Regions from separate parts of the Clostridium sp. HMP27 genome, predicted to be linked through region 2. Evidence: riboswitches for the same ligand, from Rfam matches in the RefSeq annotation. Region 2 holds a riboswitch; each other region holds the start of a gene.
The links. A riboswitch is a leader RNA that binds a small molecule or an ion and turns the genes downstream of it on or off. The one in region 2 is predicted to bind cobalamin.
Positions count from the first base shown of each region.

Region 1 (9,618 bases), on a different contig from region 2:
GATTTGATGTGGAAATAGCAAATGAAATAGCAAAACGTCTTGGTGTAAAAGCAGAGTTTGTTGAAACAAAATGGGATGGTATGTTTGCAGGCCTTGATGCAAAGAGGTTTGATGCGGTATTAAATGAAGTTTCAATAAATCCTGAGCGTGAGAAAAAGTATGATTTTTCAACTCCATATATAACATCAAGAGCTGTACTTATCGTAAGAAGCGATAACCAAGATATTAAAAAATTCGAAGACTTAAAAGGTAAAAAATCTGCTCAATCTTTAACAAGTAATCTTGGTAAGATTGCAAAAAGTAATGGAGCAGAGCTGGTTCAAATTGATGGTTTTAATCAAGCCATTGACCTTTTAACTTCAAAGAGAGTAGATGCCACTATTAATGATAGCTTATCTTTCTTAGATTTAAAAAAGCAAAAGCCAGATGCACCAATAAAGTCAGTAGCTGATTATAATAATGCTGAGCAAAGTGCTGTATTATTTAGAAAAGGAAATAAGGAATTAGTAGATGCAGTAAATAAAGCACTTGCAGATATGAAGGCAGATGGTACTTACTTAAAAATTTCTCAAAAGTGGTTTGGTACTGATGTATCAAAATAACGAGGTGACAAGATGAATTTTGATGAAAGAGCGACAAGAATAATAGATATACTAATAAGCTCATTTTTACCTATATTAAAGGCGGGATTGGAATTTACAGTCCCCCTTGCCATTATATCCTTTTCTCTTGGATTAGTTCTTGCTTTGCTTACAGCTTTAGCGAGAATATCGAATTTTAAACCATTGGTATTATTAGCTAAGTTTTATGTTTGGATAGTAAGGGGGACACCGCTCCTAGTTCAATTGTTTATCATATTCTATGGGCTTCCAGCAGCAGGCGTAACATTAAACGCGCTGACTGCGGGTATAATCGGCTTTACATTAAGTGTAGGTGCGTATAACTCCGAGGTTATAAGAGCTGCTATTACATCCATACCTCAAGGTCAGTGGGAGGCTGCATACTCCATAGGTATGACATATAAACAAGCATTGAGAAGAGTAATTCTTCCGCAAGCTACTAGAGTTTCCATACCTCCACTAGCTAATTCTTTTATAAGTCTTGTTAAAGATACATCACTTGCTGCAACTATAACCGTTACTGAAATGTTCATGATAGCTCAGAGAATTACAGCTGCAACTTATGAACCTCTTTGGTTATATATTGAAACTGCAGTTATCTATCTTATGTTCAGTAGTGTATTATCAGTGTTTCAGAATAGGTTAGAAAAAAGACTTGAAAGATATACAACTAGGTAAAGGAGGGGTTTTATGATAAACATAAAAAACTTACACAAAAGCTTTGGTAAGAATGAGATTTTAAAGGGTATAGATTTACAGATTAATAAGGGAGAGACAGCGGTTATTATTGGACCATCGGGTTCAGGGAAAACCACTCTATTAAGATGTATAAATTTATTAGAGACTCCAAACGGGGGTGCCATAGCAATTGGGAAAAATGAGGTAATGTTTAGTGGAAATAAAAAGATTTCTACTAGTGAAGTACAAGCGCTAAGAAAACAAACTGGGATGGTATTTCAAGGCTTTTATCTTTTTCCTCATATGACCGTTATAGAAAATATAATGGAGGGACAGGTAACAGTATTGAAGCGTTCAAAGGAAGAGGCTCGTGAAAAAGGTCTTAAGCTTTTACAAAAGGTTGGACTTTTAGAGAAAAAAGATCAGTATCCCTGTGAACTTTCAGGTGGCCAGCAGCAAAGAGTAGCTATTGCCCGTGCCATGGCAATGGAACCTGAAGTTTTGTTATTTGATGAGCCTACTTCTGCATTAGATCCAGAGCTGGCAGCTGAGGTCCTAAAGGTAATGAAAGATCTTTCTAAAGAAGGAATGACTATGGTAGTAGTAACTCATAAAATGAGTTTTGCAAGAGATGCAGCTCATAAGGTTGTATTCATGGAAAATGGGTCAATTGTTGAAGTTGGTACACCAGAGCAGGTTTTTGAAAATACAGGCAATGAGCGCTTGAAGAAGTTTTTGAGTATTATAGATGATTAGGTTGATTAGTGCCACCCACGTGGCAAGTGGCAAGTTAGCAAGTAGATGGCACTTAATTTATGAACTATGGGGGGAAAATGGACAAATTTAAAAAGATAATAAAGAAAAGATCCGCAATATTTTTTATAATATTATTTGCATTTGTCTACGTGAATAACAGCTCTCTGTTTACAAAACAGCGAACAGGAAAACCAACTATACTTGCACATCGTGGGCTTGCACAAACCTTTAGTATGGAGGGAATAACCAATGAAACCAATACAGCTCAGCGCATTCATAAGCCTGAACATCCTTTTTTAGAAAATACAATTTCTTCTATGGAATCAGCTTTTAAATATGGAGCTGATATAGTTGAACTTGATGTTCAGCCAACCAAGGATGGGAAATTTGCTGTTTTTCATGATTGGACACTAGAATATAGAACTGATGGCAAAGGCCTTATAAAAGATTATACAATGGACGATTTGAGATTACTTGACGTTGGGTATAACTACACTGCGGATGGAGGGAAGACATTTCCTTTTCGAGGTAAAGGAACAGGACTTATGCCTTCATTAGATGATGTTCTTACTAAATTCCCAGAAGGTTCTTTTTTGATTCATATTAAAACTGATAAAACAGAAGATGGGCAGCAGCTTGTTCAATATCTTTCTAAGCTACCCAAAGAAAGTTTAAATAAATTGGCTGTATATGGAGGAGACAAACCTATTGCTTTACTACAGAAAGAGTTACCTAATCTTCGAGTTATGTCAAAGGCAACGCTGAAAAAATCACTGATTTCTTATATTGCTATAGGGTGGACAGGGTATGTTCCAAAGGCCTGTAGAAATACTGAATTGCATATACCATTAAAATACGCTCCTATTCTATGGGGATGGGGAGGCCGATTTCTAAATCGAATGGATAGTGTAAATACTCGTGTAATTGTTGTAGGCGGCAGCGGGGAATTTTCTGAAGGATTTGATACTGCCGAAGACTTGAAAAATCTACCGCATAACTATACTGGAGGTATTTGGACAAATCGTGTTGATAAAATAGGTCCATTATTTTACAAATAAAAATTTCTTATATAAGTTTATATGGAATGAGTTAACACTTGCCATATAAGCAGGATTTATAGTACAATAAGTATACTAAATTAGTAGTTTATAAAATGGGTTCAATAGATTTTTATCTGTTGATTAAAAGAGAAGCTGGGTGAAAGTCCCGCACGGTCTCGCCGCTGTAAGAGAATAGTTTTTTCAATATGCCACTGGGAAACTGGGAAGGCTGAAAAAATGTTGACGCTCGAGTCAGAACACCTGCCTGTTTTATATTGCCAAAAACTCTACGAGTAATAGGGGGAGGAAGATTAAAATGACTTATATGCATTTTGGATAGACAGCCCTTTAACTAAACGTTGAAGGGTTATTTGTTTTATGACTTTACAATAATGAGAAAAGAGGAGAATAATATATGAAAATAGCTATTATAGCATGTGAAAACACAAATGGTACATGCTCAACCATGGGATGTTTTAAGGCTTATAATAATAGAAATAAGGCTTTTAGTATTTATGAAAAGGATGAGGATTTGGAAATGATGGCATTTGCTACATGTGATGCTTGTTCCAAAAATTCTGATGAAAATTTATTAAAGACTGCAAAAAAACTTCAAGAATCAGGTGTTAAAAGAATTCATTTAGCGGTTTGTATTATTAAAAAGTGCACGGCTAATAGGGCTCATGAAATAAAACAAATTTTTGAAAATCATAACATAGAAGTAATAGAGGGTACACATTAGTGCCTAGTGCCACCCACGTGACAAGTGGCAAGTTGAGATTTAAGCTATATAAAATTCAATTATTTTATTAAAGGGAACCTTGTAGGGGTTCCCTTAGCTGTAAAATCTTCAGGTTATTAATAGAAATAAATTATTTTTAATGCAACCTAAATTACACTTATTAAGCTAAATCTCTCTTAAATTAAGATAGTTCAACTTACCACTTGCCATAAAGGTATCAACTAGTATAAAATCAAAATAATAGTGCCACCCACGTGGCAAGTGGCAAGTGACAATTTTTAGCTGATTAAATTAATGATACTTTATAGAATTTCTGATTTTATGTATATTTTTTATAAAAGTGTGAATAGTTTAGATAAACCATTTACAGGAGTGAAAGCATATGTCAAGAAAGAATAGAATTATCTATGAAGGAGCAATATATCATATTTATCAGCGAGGAAACAACAAAGAATACATATTTCAAGATGATAATGTAAAATCATTTATCTTAAGATGCTTGAAAAAATATAATATCAAGTTTGACTATGAGATTTTAGCTTATGTAATTATGGATAACCATTATCATTTACTTATGAAAACTAATAAATCTCCAATAAATGAAATAATGTTTTATTTGGACAATTTACTAGGAAAATATATAAAAGGTATATTAAATAGGACTGGTCACGCATTTGATAGTAGATATAAGAGTAAGTTAGTTGATAACAATGCTTATTTAGTATGGCTTTTAAGGTATATACATAGAAATCCAATAAAGGCTGATATATGTGATAGTTTAGAGGATTATCCTTGGAGCAGTCATTATTTTTATAAAAACAACATAAATTCAGGTATCAATGCTAATTTTATATTAAATATCTTAGGGAATAGTAGGGAAGGGGCTTCTAAGCAGTATTTAAAACTTGTTAATTCACCTGGAGATGAAATTGATGAAGATAAAGATTATGAAATTACAAAGGCAGCACTTAATCTTAAAGAAACGCCATTTTCAAATGAGGGCAACGATTTTAGTAATTTTGTAAGACTAAATCGTAAGTCATTAGATGAAGTAATTTCAAAACTAAATATAAATAAATCTGTACTTATGGAGATTAGGAATGGGACCAGGAAACAATGCCTTACCGCAGTAAAAATAATAATTATAAGATGTGCATTAAGTGAATGTTATTCCTTAAGGGAAATAGCAGAATATTTTAATGCGGCACCTTCCACCATAAGTAAGTTAATTTCAAGAAATAAAATAGTGTAACTTGCCACTTGCCATGTGGGTGGCACCTTAGGAGGATCGTGCAATGGATGATAAAAGCTTACAATTAATTAAAAAAGCTGAGGAAACTCATAATTTAAACAAAGAAGAACTGGTTATATTACTTAAAGATAATAGCATAAATGAGGAACTTTTTAGTGCAGCTGATAGAGTTAGAAAGAAGTATGTAGGAGACGATGTGCATTTAAGAGGAATAATTGAGTTTTCAAATACATGTAAACGTAATTGCTTATATTGTGGATTAAGGGCAGCTAATAAAAATGTTGAAAGATATAGATTGATGCCTGATGAAATAATAGAATTAGCAAAAAAAGCAGTAGGTTATGGATACAAAAGTATTGTTATGCAATCTGGAGAAGATGATTACTACACAGTAGACATGCTTGCATCTATAATATCTAATTTAAAGAAAATGGACATAGCGGTTACCTTAAGTTTAGGAGAAAAAACTTTTGAAGAATATAAGGCTTACAAGGAAGCTGGAGCAGATAGATATTTAATTAGAATAGAAACTACAGATGAAAAGCTATATGAAGAGTTAGACCCAGCTATGAGTCATGAAAATAGAAAAAGATGTATTAGAGATTTAAAATCATTAGGATATCAAATAGGAACAGGTAACTTAGTAGGGCTGCCTAACCAAACTATAGAATCTTTGGCAGATGATATATTGTTTTTTAAAGAAATAGATGCAGACATGATAGGACTTGGACCATTTATCCCTAATGAAGATACTCCTTTAAAGGATGCCAAGGGCAGGGAGTTTACAATGAGCTTAAAGGTTATGGCATTAACAAGGCTCCTGTTACCGGATATAAACATACCTGCTACAACAGCTATGGAGACTCTAAATAAAAATGGAAGAATAATAGCGCTTCAAAGTGGTGCCAACGTTGTTATGCCTAATATAACTGAGGGGGACTATAGAAAACTATATGCTCTTTATCCAGGTAAGATATGCATAAATGATACACCAGGTCATTGCTTTAATTGTATTTCAGGAAAGATAAGGTCTATAGGAAGAACGGTTTCAACATCTAAAGGACATAGCCTTAAATCTTTAAGGAAATAAAAGTGCCACCCACATGGTAAGTGGCAAGTTACTTTAACTTGCCACTTGCCATGTGGGTGGCACTATATTTTAATCCATCTGCAGAGCTTATTTTCCAGTATATCAATAATCTTAAATATTAAAAATCCCATTATGCTAAGGGCTAATATTCCGCTAAACATCTCAACATAGTTTACCATTAGCCAGCTATTCATTATAAAGTAACCAATGCCATAGGTTGTTGCAAAATTTTCACCAAAGAATAGCACGGATATGCTCACACCAACACTAATTCTTAAGGCAGTTATTATTTTAGGAAGCACCGCTGGAATTATTAAATGCCTATAAGTTTGAATTTTGTTTAATCCAAGGGAGGTTACGGAATAAAAGAGTTCCTTTGGTATTTCTCGAACTCCATCCCTCGCAGCTACAATGATTTGAAAAATAATTATTATAATTATAAGTACAACCTTAGGGGTGTTACCAAGACCAAATAAAATCATCAGTATTGGCAGAAAAGCTATTTTAGGCAGCGGATATAGTATGTATACTATGGGCGTTATAAGTTCATCGGCTTTCTCACTCATGCCAATCCAAAGTCCAATTAAGCTTCCAAATACTAATGAAATTAAAATTGCTGTAGTTATTCTAGCTAGGCTTACTAGTAGATGAAGGCTTAATGTTCCTGGAAAAATCTCAATAAAGTTCAAAATTGTTTTATAGGGAGAAGGTATTGCCGAAGAACTTACAGTTAAATGAAGTATGTACCAAAATAGCACTACTATAAAGATTCCATATAAAGTTTTGTTGTATATGAACGCTTTAAGTCTAGCCATTTAACCACTTCCTTACCTCAAGACATATTTTATAAAACTCCAAGTTGTTTCTTAAATTTTCATCCCCAAAGTATGGATTATCTATTATATGATTGATCTTTCCATCACCCATAACTATAATCCTTTGTCCAAGGAAAACAGCTTCTTCAATATTGTGGGTTACCATTACTAAAGTGAGATGACTTTCCTTATATATATTTAATATAAGATTTTGAATATGCTCCTTTGTTATAGCATCTAGGGCAGAGGAGGCCTCATCCATAAGAAGCAAATCGGGTTCTAGGGCTAAGGTTCTTCCAATTGCAACTCGTTGCTTTTGTCCACCGCTAAGCTCGCCAGGAAGTTTTTTTGCATATTCATCCATACTTAAGCTTTTTAAAATAGAGGAAACTTTATCAGTAATTTCAGATTTGTTAAAGTCTCTAGATTTTAAAGGAAATGCAATGTTATCCCAAACAGTTTTCCAGGGAAGAAGCCCATAATCTTGAAGAATTAACCCTGTATCTTTTCTTATACCAGTGAGCTCCTGGCCGCCAATAAATATATTACCTGAAGCTGGTTTTATAATTCCCGCTAACGTATATAAAAGTGTAGTCTTTCCGCATCCTGATGGACCAATTACAGCACAAGTAGTATTCTTAGCGATATTTAGAGAAAGCTTATCTAAAGCTTTCTCTTCGCCATAACATACTTCTATGTTTTTTACTTTAATCATTATTTTACGAATTTCCCTTCAACTAAGTCCTCATATTTTAAATCTATTTTTTTCTTTAGTACCTTTTCGTTCCAATTCATAATAGTTTCAAGGTATTCTTTACTAGGTACTCTTGCCTTATTGTATTTTGGTAAAATGATTTTATCTTTAATCTCTGGCTTTAATTTTAACTTTTCTATTAATATTTCTCTTGCTTCAGTATCGTTTTTATTTATGTCCTCAATAGCCTTGTTGTAACCTTCATGAAATAGCTTAACGGCTTTCTCGTTTTCCTTTATAGCTTTTCCTGTAAACACCATTATATCTGGTGAAAATTCATCAGTATTTTGTATTAGTTTTTTGCCAAGTCCATTTAATTCTCCTTGAGAAGCCATTGGCTCAGGAATAACAGCCATATCTAAATTGCCCTTATTAATCATTTCAAGTCTAGCAGGAATTTCATTTATATAAACCTTTTCTATATTGTATTTATCTGCCAAACTTCTATCAGATAAATAGTTGGACACGCTTACTTCCATCATTCCAACCTTGATATCTTTCTTTTCTTCAAATCCTTTTTTTATTAAGAAAGGGAAGGATCCATCTGTGCTTGTTGTAACCTTTATATCAAAACCATTTTGAACATTATTTACTAAAGCAATAACATCTGTCATGGCTCCATCTAATTCACCACTTTGGAGAGCGCTTTGTCTATTCATTGCATTTGTATAAACTTGCACATCTACATCTAATCCAAGTTCTTTGAAATATCCCTTTTTAGCTGCAAGAAATATAGGTGCTGAGTCTACTGCAGGCATAACTCCAACTTTTAATTTTAAATTTTCCTTTGTAGTATCATCACCAGTTTTCTTCGAGCTGCATCCAACTGCAAATGCCATCATAACAGCTAATAGTACTGCTGATAACTTCTTAATATTTTTCATTTTTACATCCCCCATCTGTTTTTGTAGTGCCACCCACATGGCAAGTGGCAAGTTGACGCTAACGTGCCACTTGCCATGTGGGTGGCACTATTTAATTGTAGTACTTTGTTGTTGAGTTTTCAACACGCTCATGTATAATTAAGTGTGTATTGTTAAGCTTATATAAACTTTCGGGAGATGTGATCATGAAATATACAAAGGAATATATTATAAAACTCATAAAGGACTTATGGATTGCGTTAAGACCATTATCTCTTACACTTGCTGTGGCCTCAACCACTTTAGGTATGTTAATGGCTCATAGGGAAGGGAAGTTATTCACAGGAAACCTTAAATTAGATGTACTTAAGATAGTATTAGTTACTATAGGAGGCATGCTTGTACAGGGATGTGCGAACTTAATAAATGATTTTTATGAAGGGTCTTTTAAATATCATAGGCCAGGAGAAAAGACCTATAAATTTTTAAAGTACGAAAGAACTGCCTTTGACCTTTTAGTATTTTCATTTAGCATGTTATGCTTAGCGGGAACTGGGCTCATAGGACTAATACTCATGTATTTAAGCACTCCAAAGCTCATTTATATTGGAATAGCTGGTATTGTAGGTTCTTATGCCTATACTGGAGAACCCTTTGTATATAAGAAAAGGGGACTTGGAGCTATATTGTCCCTTGTACTTATGGGGCCTTTAATGGTATTAGGTTCTTATGTTGTATTTACAAGTGAATATTCTATCACCCCTGTAATAGGTGCACTGCCAGCAGGATTGATGATTCCACTGCTTATGATGTCAAATGAGATAAGAGATTACGAAAGAGATAAAAATCTTGGGATAAGAACACTTACAGTTATACTAGGTATTAAGGCTGGTAAAGCAATTTATGTTTCAATAATAGTTGCAGCATATTTAATGACAACTATATTAGTTATTACAAAGGGCTTACCCATATTAGCATTACTAGTTTATATAACCTTGCCAATAGCTA
Region 1 is NZ_JMFY01000006.1:17,275-26,892, forward strand. Features, by position in the region: gene DP68_RS03385 (amino acid ABC transporter substrate-binding protein) at 1-602, shown strand, start outside; gene DP68_RS03390 (amino acid ABC transporter permease) at 615-1,298, shown strand; gene DP68_RS03395 (amino acid ABC transporter ATP-binding protein) at 1,311-2,054, shown strand; gene DP68_RS03400 (glycerophosphodiester phosphodiesterase family protein) at 2,132-3,112, shown strand; cobalamin riboswitch at 3,193-3,378, shown strand; gene DP68_RS03405 (CGGC domain-containing protein) at 3,510-3,836, shown strand; gene DP68_RS03410 (transposase) at 4,219-5,088, shown strand; gene hydE ([FeFe] hydrogenase H-cluster radical SAM maturase HydE) at 5,132-6,178, shown strand; gene DP68_RS03420 (ABC transporter permease) at 6,241-6,993, opposite strand; gene DP68_RS03425 (ABC transporter ATP-binding protein) at 6,986-7,708, opposite strand; gene DP68_RS03430 (ABC transporter substrate-binding protein) at 7,708-8,631, opposite strand; gene DP68_RS03435 (prenyltransferase) at 8,817-9,618, shown strand, end outside.
Region 1: another riboswitch for cobalamin. It lies ahead of DP68_RS03405 (CGGC domain-containing protein); the one in region 2 lies ahead of DP68_RS10875 (methyl-accepting chemotaxis protein).

Region 2 (5,910 bases):
ATTCTCATCGACTTTATTTGTAACTCTTACAATATATAACTTCAAGTTGCCTAAATCTTAAACTTTTGAACTATTTCATTTAATCTTTGAGCAAGTTCTGCTTGACTTTGTGCTGTTATTGCTACTTGATCTATAGCTTTTGTATTTTCATCCATACTTATCTTTATCGTTTCTGCTTCTGAACTTGATTTTTGTGAGGCATGTGCCATATTCAATACTGCTTCACTGACTTGCTCTACTGTGGCGGTAATTTCTTCTGCCATAGCTGCAATTTCTTCAGACATTTTGCTTACAAAATCCGAGTCGTTATAATATTGATCACCAGTTTGTCCATAGGCATAAATTGCTCCTGAACCTGTTTATTAATAAATTCTAATATATCGCTGCCTGTATCAATACTACTTTTAAATGCCTGCTGAACTTTAGAAATAGTATCTTGAATATTTATTACCGCTTGTGCTGATTGCTCTGCAAGTTTTCTTACCTCTTCTGCCACTACTGCAAAACCTCTTCCTTGCTCTCCAGCTCTTGCTGCTTCTATAGCGGCATTTAACGCAAGAAGATTAGTTTGTCCTGCTATACTTCCTATAGTATCTGCCATAACTTTTATGCTATCTACTACCTTTCCGTCTTCTATAGCCTTCAGCATATTCTTTTGTTTTTCAATATATATCCTTCGAGTTTCCTCTATAGCTTGCTGACTTTTATTTTTAACTTCTTTAGCTCTTTCTTTAAAGTTATTTGCATTACTGCTCCCTTCCATAGCTTTAGAAGAAAGTACATTAATACTTGAATCTACTTCTTGTGCAGATGCACTTATTTGCTGTGATGTAGCACTAGACTCTTGCATAACTGCAGCAATGCTATCTACTGCTTCATCAATAGTTTCTGCCTTTGTTGCTAATTCTTCAACAGTAGCCGAAAGTTCTTCAGAAGAGGCACTTATATCCTGTGAATTTTCCATAATTACTTTTACTAAGTTACTTACATTTTCCTGTGCTGTATTTAAAGCTACACCTGTTTGTCCGAACTCATCCTTCCTTGTAATATCAATTGGCTCTGTTAAATCATAGTTTGATAATCTTTGTGCCAAATTCTTTATCTTATTCAATGGATTCATTATATTTTTTACTATTACATATGCAATAAAAATTATTATTAAAAATGCTATTAGTGTATAAATTAAAGTGGTATTTCTAACTTTGTTAAATTGAGCTATGTTATCTATGTTATCCTGCTTTGCTAAACTTTCATTTATTTCAACGCACTTTTTTATCTTTTCAAACATACTATCTGTTATTGGTGATACAGCTGAATTATATAATTTAACTGCTTCATCATAATTATTAGCTTGGGCAAGTTCTATAACTTTACCTCTTGCTTCTCTATATTTTTCTAAATCATTTTTATAGTCAGCATAATTTCTTTCTTCTTCCTCTGATATTTCAGGTAAAGCTTGATATTCTTGTTCTAATAGTATATCTTTATTTGTTAAATCATCTATAGTTTTTATTTGTTCATTTAATTTTGACCTATCCCTCTCATAAACAATTCTAAGAATATTAGCTCTAATCTCATTTAAATTCCCCTTTGTTTCCTCCAAATTTTTGATAGATATTAAGTTATTGCTATACATGTTATTTGCGCTTTTACTTATTTTTGCAGAACTAAATACTCCTTGCGCACCAATTAAAAGTATGAAAATACATATTATTGTAAATACCATATTAAGTTTTTTCTTTACACCTAAATTATTAAAAAATTTCATTTTATTGCTCCCCTTTTTTGAAAATCTTAACTCTAAAAATCCCATGACAAATAACCCTTTAACCTAATGGTTAAATGGCTATTTATTGAAAATCTACATGAATCATTTCAATCCCCTCCCTCTATTTCTCGTAGAGTTTTTGGCAGCTTAAAATAGGCAGGTATTCTGACTTGAGCGTCAACGCTTTTTCACCCTTCCCAGAGCTATCCAGTGGCAATTGAAAAAACTATTCTCTTACAGCGGCGAGACCATGTGGGATTTTCACCCAGATTCTCTTATACTCAATAAATTACTTATCTATTGAACCTATTTTAAAATTATTCAATTAATTATTTAAAACTGTCATCCTTAAACATTAGGATTAATACATAATTTATTATCTATCAAACTAATGCTTTATTTACAAATAACATTTATTAGTACTTTATAACATATTTTCTCATTTCTCTATAAGTTTAACCTCATTTCTGCAATATTTCAACATTTTTCCCATAATATTTTTAACAACTCCTACATTTTATCACAAATATGCTTAAATTATATAAGCTTATTTATATACAATAATGGCGTAAAACAAATAATAACTTTATCTAAAAAAGCTAGTCGTTATATAACGACTAGCTTTTAACTTCTAAATATTGCTTTGTATTATGAAAGTACAAATTTTAATTTTTCAATTTATAACTTACATATAACTTATTTCTTATTCTCTTCTTCAAATTTTTTCATAAATTGAACTAAAGCTTTTACACCTTCTATTGGCATAGCATTATATATACTTGCTCTCATTCCTCCGACAGTTCTATGTCCTTTTAAGTTTTCAAATCCAGCTGCTTTAGCTTCCTTTACAAACTTAGCATCCAATTCATCCGATCCAGTTATAAAAGGTACATTCATTAATGAACGATCCTTCTTTACAACTGTTCCTTTAAACATGCTGCTTGAATCAAGATATTCATAAAGTATTGCAGCCTTTTCTTCATTAATTTTCTTCATTGCTTCTAGTCCACCCTTATTTTCAAGCCATTTAAACACTTTCCCACATATATATATTCCATATGCTGGTGGAGTATTATATAATGAATTATTATCTACATGAGTCTTGTATTTCAACATAGTTGGAGTTCCCGGTAGTACATCCTCAGTAATTAAATCCTCGCGAATTATTACTATAACAACGCCTGCAGGACCTATGTTCTTTTGAGCTCCTGCAAATATAAGACCATATTTAGTTACATCTATTGGTTCAGATAAAATATCTGAGGACATATCCGCAACTAGTATCTTATCTCCTGTATCTGGCAATTGATTATATTTAGTTCCATAAATTGTATTGTTATGACATATATACACATAATCTGAATCATCAGAAATCTTTAACTCTTTTAAATCAGGTATGTATGAGTAATTCTTATCTTCTGAAGAAGCTATAAGATTAACTTTTCCATATATTTTTGCTTCTAACATCGCCCTTTTTGCCCATTGACCTGTATTAATGTAGTCTGCAACCTTATTTTTCATCAAATTCATTGGAATCATTGCAAATTGCTGATGTCCTCCACCTTGAAGAAATAACACTTTATAATTATCAGGTATGTTCATTAGATCTCTTAAACACTTTTCAGCATCTCCAATAATCTTTTCAAAAGCCTTAGAACGATGACTCATCTCCATAACTGACATACCAGTGCCATTATAATCTAACATTTCCTCTGCTGCTTCTTTAAGTACCTTCTCTGGTAATACAGCCGGACCTGCAGAAAAATTATATACTCTTGACATAAAAAGCCCCCCTTTTGTTTTGATAACCTTGATTTATATATTATAGTATAAAATTCATATTATGTACTACTGTAAATATTTAAATTAATTAGAATTGTTACTATTACTTTTATCATGAACAACCTGGTCAATTACAATAACCAACGTCAATAGGAATGGATGATTTTCTTCATCAATAATGTTTACTCCGTAGGTATCTGCAAAAGTAAACCACTTTTTATTAACAGTTGCAACTATTCTTTTGTTTTTTATTACTTGAAAGCTATAGGAAAAAATATCTCCATTCACTTCATATTCTCCAAACTTACTTTCTATAGAAAACTTTGGTTTAAAAAAGGTAAGCTCCTTTTTCACCTTCGCTACTTGTATATTACTTTGAAAAATATGATATTCCGGTAACAGCTTAAATAGATTTTGTTCAATATAAAATAACTGATTGCCATCTAGATCTTCTATAGCTAATTTATCTCCAATTGAAAAGAATTTTCCTTTTACAACAAACCAAGGTCTGTCACTTTCATCCTTGATTATAAAATTATCTGCAAAACTAAAAACTTTCTGCCGAATCTTATATTTCATTTAATCTCCCCCTATTCTAGCCCATTAATTATTTTAAATATTATATCATATATGTAGATTTTTAGCCTTATATGATTACACCCACGAAGATTCTATACTCTTGTCACTTCCTCTACACTTTACTATAATATATAATGAAACAACTCTAGGAGGATTTTCAAATATGAAAATGATATTTTTCGATACAGAAACAACAGGTTTAAGACCAGGCAGCATATGTCAGCTCAGCTATATTTTCGTTGACACCAGTTTAAAACCAACCAAAACTATTGGTAAAAATATTTTCTTCACCGTGGAGTATGTAGAGCCAAGTGCAGAAAAAGTTCATGGTTTTAGCATTGAAAAGTTATACGAATTAAGTAATGGTAGATATTTTGAGGATTGTCTTGAAGAATTTCTAGTAGACTTTCAAACTGCGGATGTTATCATAGGTCATAATGTTAATTTTGATATAAATTTTTTGACTTCTGAATTAGAAGGATGTGGAGAAGACTTTAATTATAAACATATATTTTGCACTATGAATTATTACAAAAATATATGTAATTTTAAAAATAATCATGACGCTATTAAAGCACCTAAACTTGAAGAAGCTTTAAGGTTTCTTAATATAGAAAATTCTCATATAGATACCTTAAGCAAAAAACTTTTTAACGAAACAGGAAGCTTTCACGATGCTAGATTTGATACCACAGCTACATATTTGCTAGTTACAGAAGGAATAAAAAAAGGATATATCCCACCAAAATATTTTACTAATATGGTTAATGGTATTTAAAATATTCCTCTCTGCCATTAGTCTAAAAAGGTATGGGACAGGCTCTATTACGATGCTTGCCTCATACCTTTATATAAGCTTGTCATGTTGGTGGCACTCAAGATATAGCACATAAAAAAGCACCCTACATCATTGGAAGATGTTTTCTATGGTTGAGGTTATTTTATTATTAAATACACTATCATATAGTTTTACTAAGTATTTCTCCCGGCAGCCCATCAATTTCACATATTTTTTCTGAAATAAAACCATTACTTAACAATATCTTTTTTGATGCTATATTATTAGGATCTATTATTGCTGTAATTCGATGTAATACTTTTAATTCTTTGGCCTTATTTAGCTGCATTTTTGCAATTTCACTTCCATATCCCTTTCTCCAAAATTCAGGAAGTAATAAATATCCAAGTTCTGCTTCACTTAAGTCATCTTCATTTATCTTCAACATTGATAAACCTATAAAGTTATTTGTGGTTGTTTCAAAAACCTTAAAGCTTCCAAAAGCTTTATGTCTTTTATTCCTCTCTAATAATAGTTTAAAGTTACTTCTTGCTTCATCCAATGGAATTGCTCTTTCTGTAACCATTGCCATTACTTTTTCATTAGAAACTAAAATAAAATAATGTTTAAAATCTTCGTCTGATAGGAATTTTTCTACATAAATTCTATTCATCATTTCACCACTCCTAGCTCATTACATAATACGCGCCTCGGATTCTGCACGTTTTATAATCTCTTCTACAGTTTCTTCAGGAGTCATATTGGATGAATCTAGCCAAAGTCCTACTTTTGGATTTTCATTTATCAGTACTTCATGAAGAGGTTTAACATCCCAGGTTGTATATCCTGTTTTATTACGCCTTCTTTCTCTTTCTATCACTGAACCAATATTTGGATTTAGTGTAATATAGTATACTGGCTTCGATTTAAATGCCTGAAGAAAAGAATGAACTTCTTTTCCTAAGTAAGTATCCTGTACAACAACGGAAAATCCAGCTTCATA
Region 2 is NZ_JMFY01000018.1:359,244-365,153, forward strand. Features, by position in the region: partial or broken gene DP68_RS10875 (methyl-accepting chemotaxis protein) at 51-1,768, opposite strand; cobalamin riboswitch at 1,906-2,093, opposite strand; gene serC (3-phosphoserine/phosphohydroxythreonine transaminase) at 2,465-3,550, opposite strand; gene DP68_RS10885 (LURP-one-related family protein) at 3,635-4,129, opposite strand; gene DP68_RS10890 (3'-5' exonuclease) at 4,293-4,907, shown strand; gene DP68_RS10895 (GNAT family N-acetyltransferase) at 5,089-5,583, opposite strand; gene DP68_RS10900 (AAA family ATPase) at 5,602-5,910, opposite strand, start outside.

Region 3 (9,618 bases), on a different contig from region 2:
CATTACTTGTACCAGTTAGAGAAGATATAGCAAAGGCTCAGGGAGATAAATATGGTACAGACCCAACAAAGATGGTTTATAATGGACCATATACAATTACTGCGTGGCAGAAGGGTGCTAAGTTAACATTAAAGAAAAATGATAAGTATTACGATAAAGACGCGGTTAAAACAGATGAAGTTAACTTATCAGTTATAAAAGAAATGCAAACAAGATACCAGATGCTTATGAATAAAGAAATAGATGCAGTAGCTGTTACTGGTGAGTATATTGATAAACTTAAAAAGGATGTAGAAGCAGGTAAAATTTCTGGTATAGGGCAAGCGGACCCAGTTTCTTTCTATATGATATTTAATCAAACTGGAAAAAATAAGCTTTTAACTAATCCTAAAATTAGATTAGCTTTCTCACTTGCTATAGATAGAGAAACTTATGTTAATAAGATTTATAAAAGAGGATTTGTTGCTTACGGTGTTGTATCACCACTTATAAAAACTGGAGATGTAGAATACAGAAGTAAAATTGAAGAGCCATTAAAGGAAGTAATTGCTCAAAAGAAAGATCCTAAAGCTTTATTTATAGAAGGATTAAAGGAACTTGGGTTAGATCCAGATCCATCAAAACATACTGTAAGATATCTTCCACAGGATAGCAGTGCCTTTGATAAACAATCAGCTGAATTCTTCCAAAATCAATGGAAGTCAAAAATAGGTGTTAATGTGCAGCTTGATTCAGCAGCAAGCTTTGCAGATTACTTGAAGAAAACACAAGATGGTAACTTTGAAATTGCGATGTCTGGTTGGGGCGCAGATTTCAATGATCCGGATTCATTTATAGGATTATTCCAAAAGGATAACGGAAATAACTATGGTAAGTATAACAGTGCTAAATATGAAGAGCTATTAAACAAGATCAAAAATGAAACTGATAATACCAAGAGATTAGAATTATTTGCACAAGCTGAAAAATTACTTATTAATGAAGATGCAGGTATAGCTCCTATATACTATAAAGATAGAAGAAACTTCTTCCAAAATAGTGTAAAGGGACTTCAACACCCAGCATTTGGAGCAACATATGAATTAAAATGGATTTATAATGAAGGAAAATAGGGGAAAATAAAGAGTATGAATACTACAATGGGGTTTGTAGAGCCTTATTGTAGTATTTGTATGTTAAGGACAAAATGGTATATTATGGGGCTGAAAAAAACATATGGAATTTGGAAATTCCAGTGGTTACATAAATTTTAACTGGAAATCAAGGAAGGAGGATATAAATGATAAAATATATATTAAAGAGATTAGGATACATGCTAATAACTTTATGGGTAATAACTACAATAACATTCTTTTTAATGAATTCTATACCTGGAGATCCTGTATCGGTTCAAGCGCAAAAACTTCCGCCAGAAACTAGGGAAATAATAAAAGAAAAATATGGGCTTAATAAGCCACTGTCTACAAGATACGTTATTTATTTAAAGAATATAACAAAGGGAGAATTAGGTGATTCCTTTATAACTCCTGGATATAGTGTGCAACAAATAATTAAAGATAAGTTTCCTAATTCATTAAAGCTTGGTTTGCAGGCAATAGCTTTAGGATTAACTATAGGTATAATACTCGGTATAATAGCCGCATTTAGAAGAAATACAAAGGTCGACTACTCAGTAATATTCCTTGCAATACTTGGAGTTTCTATACCAAGCTTTGTTCTAGCAGCGTTACTTCAAAAGGCAGTAGGGGGTAAAATAGGACTGCCTAGTGCAGGCTGGTATGCACCTGGAGAATATTTAAGTGGATTTAAATATACAATACTTCCAACTATAGCGCTATCCTTTTCAAGTTTAGCAACTTATGCAAGATACATGAGAACTTCGGTTTTAGATGTTGTAGGACTAGACTATATATTAACAGCGGAGTCTAAGGGTGTATCTAAAGTAGCCATAGCGTGGAAACATGTTATAAGAAATGCAATATTACCTGTTATTACTATACTTGGACCACAGGTAGCCGCAGTTATCACAGGATCTATAGTAATAGAGAGAATATTTAATATTCCTGGGCTTGGAAATTCCATGATAGATGCTATTTTGACAAATGATTATAATGTAATTATGGGACTTACAATATTCTATTCTGCTCTATATATAATTTCACTGTTAATAGTTGATATATTATATACAGTAATAGATCCAAGAATAAGACTTACTGGTGGAAAAAGATAGGAGGTCAAAGGTGTAATGGTAAATTTAAATAAAGAAAAATTTAAAGTTTTAGGATATGATGCAGAAAATGCTGATATTATAGTACGACCTAATTTGACCTACTGGCAGGATGCATGGAGAAGATTAAAGCAAAATAAGGTTGCTATGTTTTCTATGATATTATTGGTGATTATAATACTCATGTGCATAATAGGACCTTGGATATCACCGCATAAGTTTTCTGTTCAAAATACAGACAAAATGAATCTTTCACCAAACGGTGAATATTGGTTTGGAACAGATAATTTAGGAAGAGATTTATTTTCAAGACTTTGGATTGGTGGTAGAGTTTCTATCACTATAGGTATAATAGGAACGATAATTGAGGTAGTTATAGGTTGTATATATGGAGGTATTAGTGGATACTTTGGAGGAAAAGTAGATGATATAATGATGAGAATCGTAGAAATACTTATAAGTATACCATATATGCTAATAGTTATAATACTATCCATATTTATGGGAAAGGGTATGATGTCTCTTTTAATTGCACTATGCATTACTGGTTGGACAAGTATGGCTCGTATGGTTAGAGGACAGGTTATGCAGCTTAAACAATCAGAGTATGTACTTGCAGCTCAGGCATTGGGAGCAGACCCTAAAAGAGTAATACTTAAACATTTAATACCAAATACTATTGGAGTAATAATTGTTTATATGACTTTTGATATTCCGTCATTTATATTTGCTGAGGCATTTTTAAGCTTCATAGGACTGGGAATACAGCCTCCTGAAACTAGCTGGGGTGCAATGACTTCTTTCGGACAAGCGGTTATGGATTTTTATCCATATCAATTAATTTTCCCAGCACTAGCTATTTCATTAACAATGTTAGCATTTAACTTACTTGGTGATGGATTAAGAGATGCTCTAGATCCTAAGCTTCGTCAGTAAAGGAGGAGATAATTATGTCACATTTGCTTGAAGTTAAAGATTTGAAAGTTACATTTCACACTTATGCAGGTGAAGTGCAATCCGTTAGAGGAGTATCTTTTCATGTAGATAAGGGGGAGACCTTAGCTATAGTTGGAGAATCTGGTTGTGGTAAGTCAGTAACTTCTAAATCCATAATGAGATTAATACCTACTCCTCCAGGAGATATAAAAGAAGGTTCACAAATACTATTTGATGGAAAAGATGTTTTAAAGATGTCAGATAAAGAACTTAGGGATTTAAGAGGAGAAGATATAAGTATGATTTTCCAGGATGCTATGACATCCTTGAATCCTACAATGAAAATAGGAGATCAAATAGCTGAAAACTTAATTATTCATCGAGGAATGAATAAGAAAGAAGCATTAGATGAAGCTGTAAAAATGCTTAAATTAGTTAATATACCAAATGCAGATAAAAGAGTAAGTCAATATCCACATGAATTTTCAGGTGGTATGAGACAAAGAGCAATGATTGCCATGGCACTTGCTTGTAATCCAAAAGTTCTAATAGCTGATGAACCTACTACTGCGCTAGATGTTACAATTCAGGCTCAGATAATGGATCTTATAAGAGAACTTCAGGATAAGCTTGGTACAGCAGTTATACTTATAACTCATGACTTAGGGGTAGTTGCTGGTGTAGCAACTAAAATTCAGGTTATGTATGCAGGTATGATAATTGAAAGAGGTACTAGAGAAGAATTATTTTATAACTCAAAGCATCCGTATACTTGGGCGCTTTTACAATCAGTACCAAGACTTGATACAAAACATAAAAATGAATTATATTCAATACCAGGAACTCCTCCAGACTTATTAAAGCCTCCAGTAGGCTGTCCGTTTGCTTCAAGATGTGCTTACTGTATGGAAATTTGTAATGAAGAAATGCCTGAGGTAACAAAACTTTCAGAAACTCATGAAGTACAATGTTGGTTACAGCATCCTCTTGCACCAAAGGTTGAGACTCCAAAATTTGAAGGAGGTGCAATATAGGTGGAAAAAGAAGTTTTAATTCAGGTTAAGAATCTTAAGAAATATTTTAAAGTTGGAAAAAATGCTACTTTAAAGGCTGTAGATGATGTAAGTTTTAATATAAAAAAGGGAGAAACCTTAGGACTAGTTGGAGAATCAGGTTGTGGTAAAACAACTTGTGGAAGAACAGTACTTGGACTATATGGAGCTACAGGTGGAGAAGTTTTATTTGAAGGCACTGATATACACAAGCTAAAGGGTAAAGCGAAAAAGGAATATACTAAAAATGCACAAATAATCTTCCAGGATCCTTATGCATCGCTAGATCCAAGAATGACAGTAGGAGATATCATTGCTGAAGGAATAGACATACATGGCATTCATAAGGGAAAAGAAAGAACTAATAGAATATATGAGCTTTTACAGCTAGTAGGTTTAAATAAGGAACATGCATCAAGATTTCCTCATGAGTTTTCAGGAGGGCAAAGACAGAGAATAGGTATAGCAAGAGCATTGGCTGTTGAACCAAAGTTTATTGTGTGTGATGAGCCAATTTCAGCACTTGACGTTTCTATTCAAGCTCAGGTTGTAAATTTACTTATAAAATTACAAAATGAACTTGGACTTACTTACTTATTTATTGCTCATGATCTTTCAATGGTAAAGCATATATCTGACAGGGTTGGAGTTATGTACCTTGGAACTATGGTAGAGCTTGCTTCAAGTGAACACTTATATGCAAAGCCATTACATCCATATACTCAAGCACTTTTATCTGCTATTCCAATTCCTGATCCAGAAGTTGAACAAAGCAGAAGCAGAATAATGCTTGAAGGAGATGTTCCAAGTCCTATAAATCCAAAGCCAGGATGCAGATTTGCACCAAGATGTAAATATGCAAAGCCTGTATGTAGTGAAGTTTCACCTGTATTTAAAGAGGTTGAAAAAGATCACTTTGTAGCATGTCATTTATTTGAAGATAAATAGTATTTAATAATGCCCTAAAATCAGTGTAATGGCTGGTTTTGGGGTTTTATTTTGGGTTTTAAGCTTAATTATTTTCTTAAATAGAGATTAGATTTTGATTTGAAAAATTGAATAAATATGTCCCCATCTGTAAAAACTATTAAATAACGTAATTAATTTTTTTACGGAGGGGATTATTATGGGAAAAACACCACTTAAAAAGGTTATTAAGGCTAAATTAAAATCAAATAGAGAACTTACTGAAGCAGAAAAGCTTAGAGAACAAATTAAATATGAAATTGCTGATGAATTGGGTTTGATAGATAAGGTAGAGAAATATGGATGGAGCAGCTTAACTTCAGAGGAAACAGGAAGAATAGGTGGAATAATGACTAGAAGAAAAAAACAAATGAATATTCCTAAAAATATTGACTTGCAAAAAAATAATTTATAATATAAATTTATTAATGAAACATCTCAATTTTGAGATGTGCTGATTTATATTGGATAAAGGGGAACGGTTATGGAGTGTTACAAAGAATTTGCCCATATTTATGACAATCTTATCAAAGGTGATGTGGATTATTTTAAATGGGCAAATATTATATTGGATTTATGTAATGAGTTTAATGTGCCCAAAAGGGAGTATTTAGACTTGGCTTGTGGAACTGGAAATTTAACAGAACATATAGCCAAAGGTTTCTTAAATACTTGGGCAGTGGATTTATCAGATGATATGCTTACTGAAGCTGAAAATAAGCTTAGAAATAAAGGTATAAAGGGAAAGTTTGTATGTCAGGATATAAGTGAATTGGAACTAAATAAGCAATTTGATCTTATAACATGCTGCTTAGATTCTACTAACTATTTAACAGAAAATGAAGATATATTAAATTATTTTAAGGGTGTACATAAGCATTTAAAGGATGAAGGTATTTTTATATTCGATATAAATTCATATTATAAGCTTTCTAATATATTAGGAAATAATATATTTACTTATGATGAAGAAAACGTGTATTATACTTGGGAAAATGTCTTTGAAGATAATATAGTGGACATGTACTTGACTTTCTTTTTGAAAGAAGGAGAGCTTTATAGAAGATTTGATGAACATCATACAGAAAGAGCATACACTGAGAAGGAGCTAGAAGAACTTATTGTTAAAGCTGGGTTTAAAATAGCAAAGGTACTAGATAATTATGAGCATGAGGATATATCTTCTACAAGTGAAAGAATAGTGTATGTGCTCACAAAATAGGAAATCAGGAGGAAATAAAATGAGTGATAAATTAGTTAGAGCAATTGCAAGTAATGGTGACATAAGAATTATTGCAGCTATTACAACAGAACTTGTGAATGAAGGAGTAAAAATTCATGAATGTGCTCCTACAGCAGCTGCTGCACTAGGAAGAATGCTTACTGCAGGAACATTAATGGGTGCAATGTTAAAATCAGAGAAGGATTCTTTAACTATTCAAATATCTGGAGGCGGGGAGGCAAAGGGTGTTCTTGTTACTGCTTATTCTGATGCAAGCGTAAAAGGATATATAGGGAACCCTAAGGTTGATTTACCTGCAAATAGCAAAGGAAAACTTGATGTTGGAGGAGCTATAGGCATAAATGGTAAGGTTACCGTTATAAAGGATATGGGACTTAGAGAGCCTTATGTTGGACAGATACCTATTTATTCAGGAGAAGTAGGGGATGATCTTGCGTATTATTTTACAGTTTCCGAGCAGACTCCTTCTGCTGTTGGACTTGGAGTTCTTGTAGATACTGATTTAAGTATTAAAGCGGCAGGTGGATTTATTATTCAAATGATGCCAGGAGCAAATGAATTAGCCGCTGATTTAGTCACTTATAGGCTTCAGGATATGAAATCTGTAACTGATTATATAGTACAAGGAATGAGTATTGAAGAAATACTTCAGTTTATATTTGAAGATATGGATTTAAAAATATTAGATAATATGACTCCAAAATATCAGTGTGATTGTACAAGAGACAAGGTAGAAAGAGTATTTATGAGCATAGGAGAAAAAGACCTTACTGAATTATATAATGAAAATAAAACTGAGGAATTAAAGTGTCACTTTTGCAATACAAGCTATAAATTTACTAATGAACAAATAGGAGAAATTTTAAAAAAATCAGGAAGCAAGAATTAAGCATGAATTAATAACCATTAAAATACATTGTAATTAACGAAGGGTTGTACTATAATTTTATCATGAAGTATCCTGATAACTTGAGATGAGCTGATTTATAATGAAATTATAAATTTCTATAAATCATGCATAGTTAGTAAAAATTTAATATGATTATTTTAGGTGCTGATATAGTTTAAAAGAGAAAGTGGTGAGAAGCCACTGCAGCCCCCGCTACTGTAAGAGTTGACAAATCCCATTTATCCACTAGATATTTCTAGGAAGGAGGGAGGAGGAAGAAACTTAAGCCAGGAGAACTGCCTGAAATACATTGCTACAATGCTTCGGAGGGAAGATATAAGCTTACTTTGTATATGTATTCCCTTGCTTTTGCAAGGGATTTTATTTTTTAATGATATAACATATTTAAGTTATTTAAACCATTATATTAATAAGTATTACATATTTAAAATAAGAATCTCCCTGTTGATTTGGGATGATTCTTATTTGTTTTTATCCAGTATATGCCACCTGAATCTATGAATCACTTGATATTAAAAATGCAGTAAGAGTTAAGATCTTGAAAATAAGTGCTATTAGTATTATAAAAAGTAAATTATTATTTTTAAATTTTAGGAGGAATGGGAAATGGAATTATTAAAAGAAACATTGCAAAGTATTGCACCAGCTAATGATGAGGCGATAAAAGATGCTTGGAAGAGAATGGACAGCCTTAGTAAACCTATAGGAAGTTTAGGAGAATTAGAAAAAATGGCTATAAAGATATCTGGTATTACTGGGAAAGTAAAGAATAAAATAAATAAAAAAATAACTATAGTTATGAGTGCTGATAATGGAGTGTTAGTAGAAGGAGTTAGTGCATGCCCTCAGGAGCTTACAGCTATTATTACAGATAATTATACTAAAGGTGTTACAGGTATAGGTGTCTTATCTAATTATGCTAAAGCAGATGTATGCGTAGTAGATATAGGTGTGAATGCAAACTTTAATAACCCTAAGATAATAAATAAAAAAATAGCTTATGGAACTAAAAACATGGCAAAAGAAGCGGCTATGTCAAGAGAAGAAGCTATAAGAGCCATTGAAGTAGGAATAGAAATGGTAGATAAATATGTAAGTGAGGGATATGATTTATTTGGTACTGGAGAGGCAGGAATGGGTAATACTGCCACTAGTGCGGCAGTTATAAGCGTACTATCTGGAATAGATTCTGATTTAATAGTAGGTAAAGGTGCTGGGCTTACAGAGGAACAATTTGTGAACAAAAAAAATGTAATAAAAAGGGCTATTGAATTAAATAATCCTGATAAAAGTGATGCTATAGATGTTTTATCAAAAGTAGGTGGTTTTGATATAGCAGGATTATGTGGATGCTTTCTAGGTGCAGCCAAAAATAGAGTACCCATTGTAATAGATGGGGTTATATCTTCAGCAGCTGCATTGTGTGCTTATAAGTTAAATCCCAATGTAAAAGATTTTATGTTTCCGTCTCATATCCCAGTAGAACCAGGTGCAACTTGTGTAATGAATGAAATAGGTCTTAAGGCAAATTTAGGTTTAGATATGAGGTTAGGAGAAGGTTCAGGATGTCCTATAGAGTTTTTAGTAATAGAATCTGCTTTATGTATAATGAATGATATGCATACGCTAGAAGAGGCAAGTATACATAACACTGAATTTTTTGTAGATATTAGAGAAGATTAAATTACGACGTTTTCTAATACTGAACCTCACGTATGAGATTTACATTTAGGAAAACGATTTGATACACAAAGAAGCTCTAATGCTTGTTCAATGTTTTCTACAATGTAAATCTCATACTTATATTCAATATTAAAAGTATCTTCATGCATACTGCTGAAGGAAGAAATTTCGCTTTGGCGAAAGTTTCTATAAAAATATAAAAAAGTTTAATTTTTTTATTGACAAAAGTCATATCAGCTTATATAATAATAATTGTCTTAAACGACACGCAAGTATTTATGGGAGCATAGCTCAGCTGGGAGAGCATCTGCCTTACAAGCAGAGGGTCACAGGTTCGATCCCTGTTGTTCCCACCATGATACTGCGGCCCAGTGGCTCAGTTGGTTAGAGTGCCGGCCTGTCACGCCGGAGGTCGAGGGTTCGAGTCCCTTCTGGGTCGCCATAATTATGCTGGCATGGCTCAACGGTAGAGCAGCTGACTTGTAATCAGCAGGTTGGGGGTTCGATTCCTATTGCAAGCTCCATGAATTTACTAAAATAAGGCCCCTTGGTCAAGCGGATAAGACACCACCATTTCACGGTGGTAAAACGAGTTCGAGTC
Region 3 is NZ_JMFY01000011.1:44,852-54,469, forward strand. Features, by position in the region: gene DP68_RS05365 (peptide ABC transporter substrate-binding protein) at 1-1,112, shown strand, start outside; gene DP68_RS05370 (ABC transporter permease) at 1,280-2,230, shown strand; gene DP68_RS05375 (ABC transporter permease) at 2,246-3,163, shown strand; gene DP68_RS05380 (ABC transporter ATP-binding protein) at 3,178-4,197, shown strand; gene DP68_RS05385 (oligopeptide/dipeptide ABC transporter ATP-binding protein) at 4,198-5,163, shown strand; gene DP68_RS05390 (small, acid-soluble spore protein, alpha/beta type) at 5,342-5,596, shown strand; gene DP68_RS05395 (class I SAM-dependent methyltransferase) at 5,666-6,403, shown strand; gene hslO (Hsp33 family molecular chaperone HslO) at 6,423-7,313, shown strand; cobalamin riboswitch at 7,457-7,632, shown strand; gene cobT (nicotinate-nucleotide--dimethylbenzimidazole phosphoribosyltransferase) at 7,941-9,017, shown strand; tRNA gene DP68_RS05410 (tRNA-Val) at 9,298-9,373, shown strand; tRNA gene DP68_RS05415 (tRNA-Asp) at 9,383-9,459, shown strand; tRNA gene DP68_RS05420 (tRNA-Thr) at 9,467-9,541, shown strand.
Region 3: another riboswitch for cobalamin. It lies ahead of cobT (nicotinate-nucleotide--dimethylbenzimidazole phosphoribosyltransferase); the one in region 2 lies ahead of DP68_RS10875 (methyl-accepting chemotaxis protein).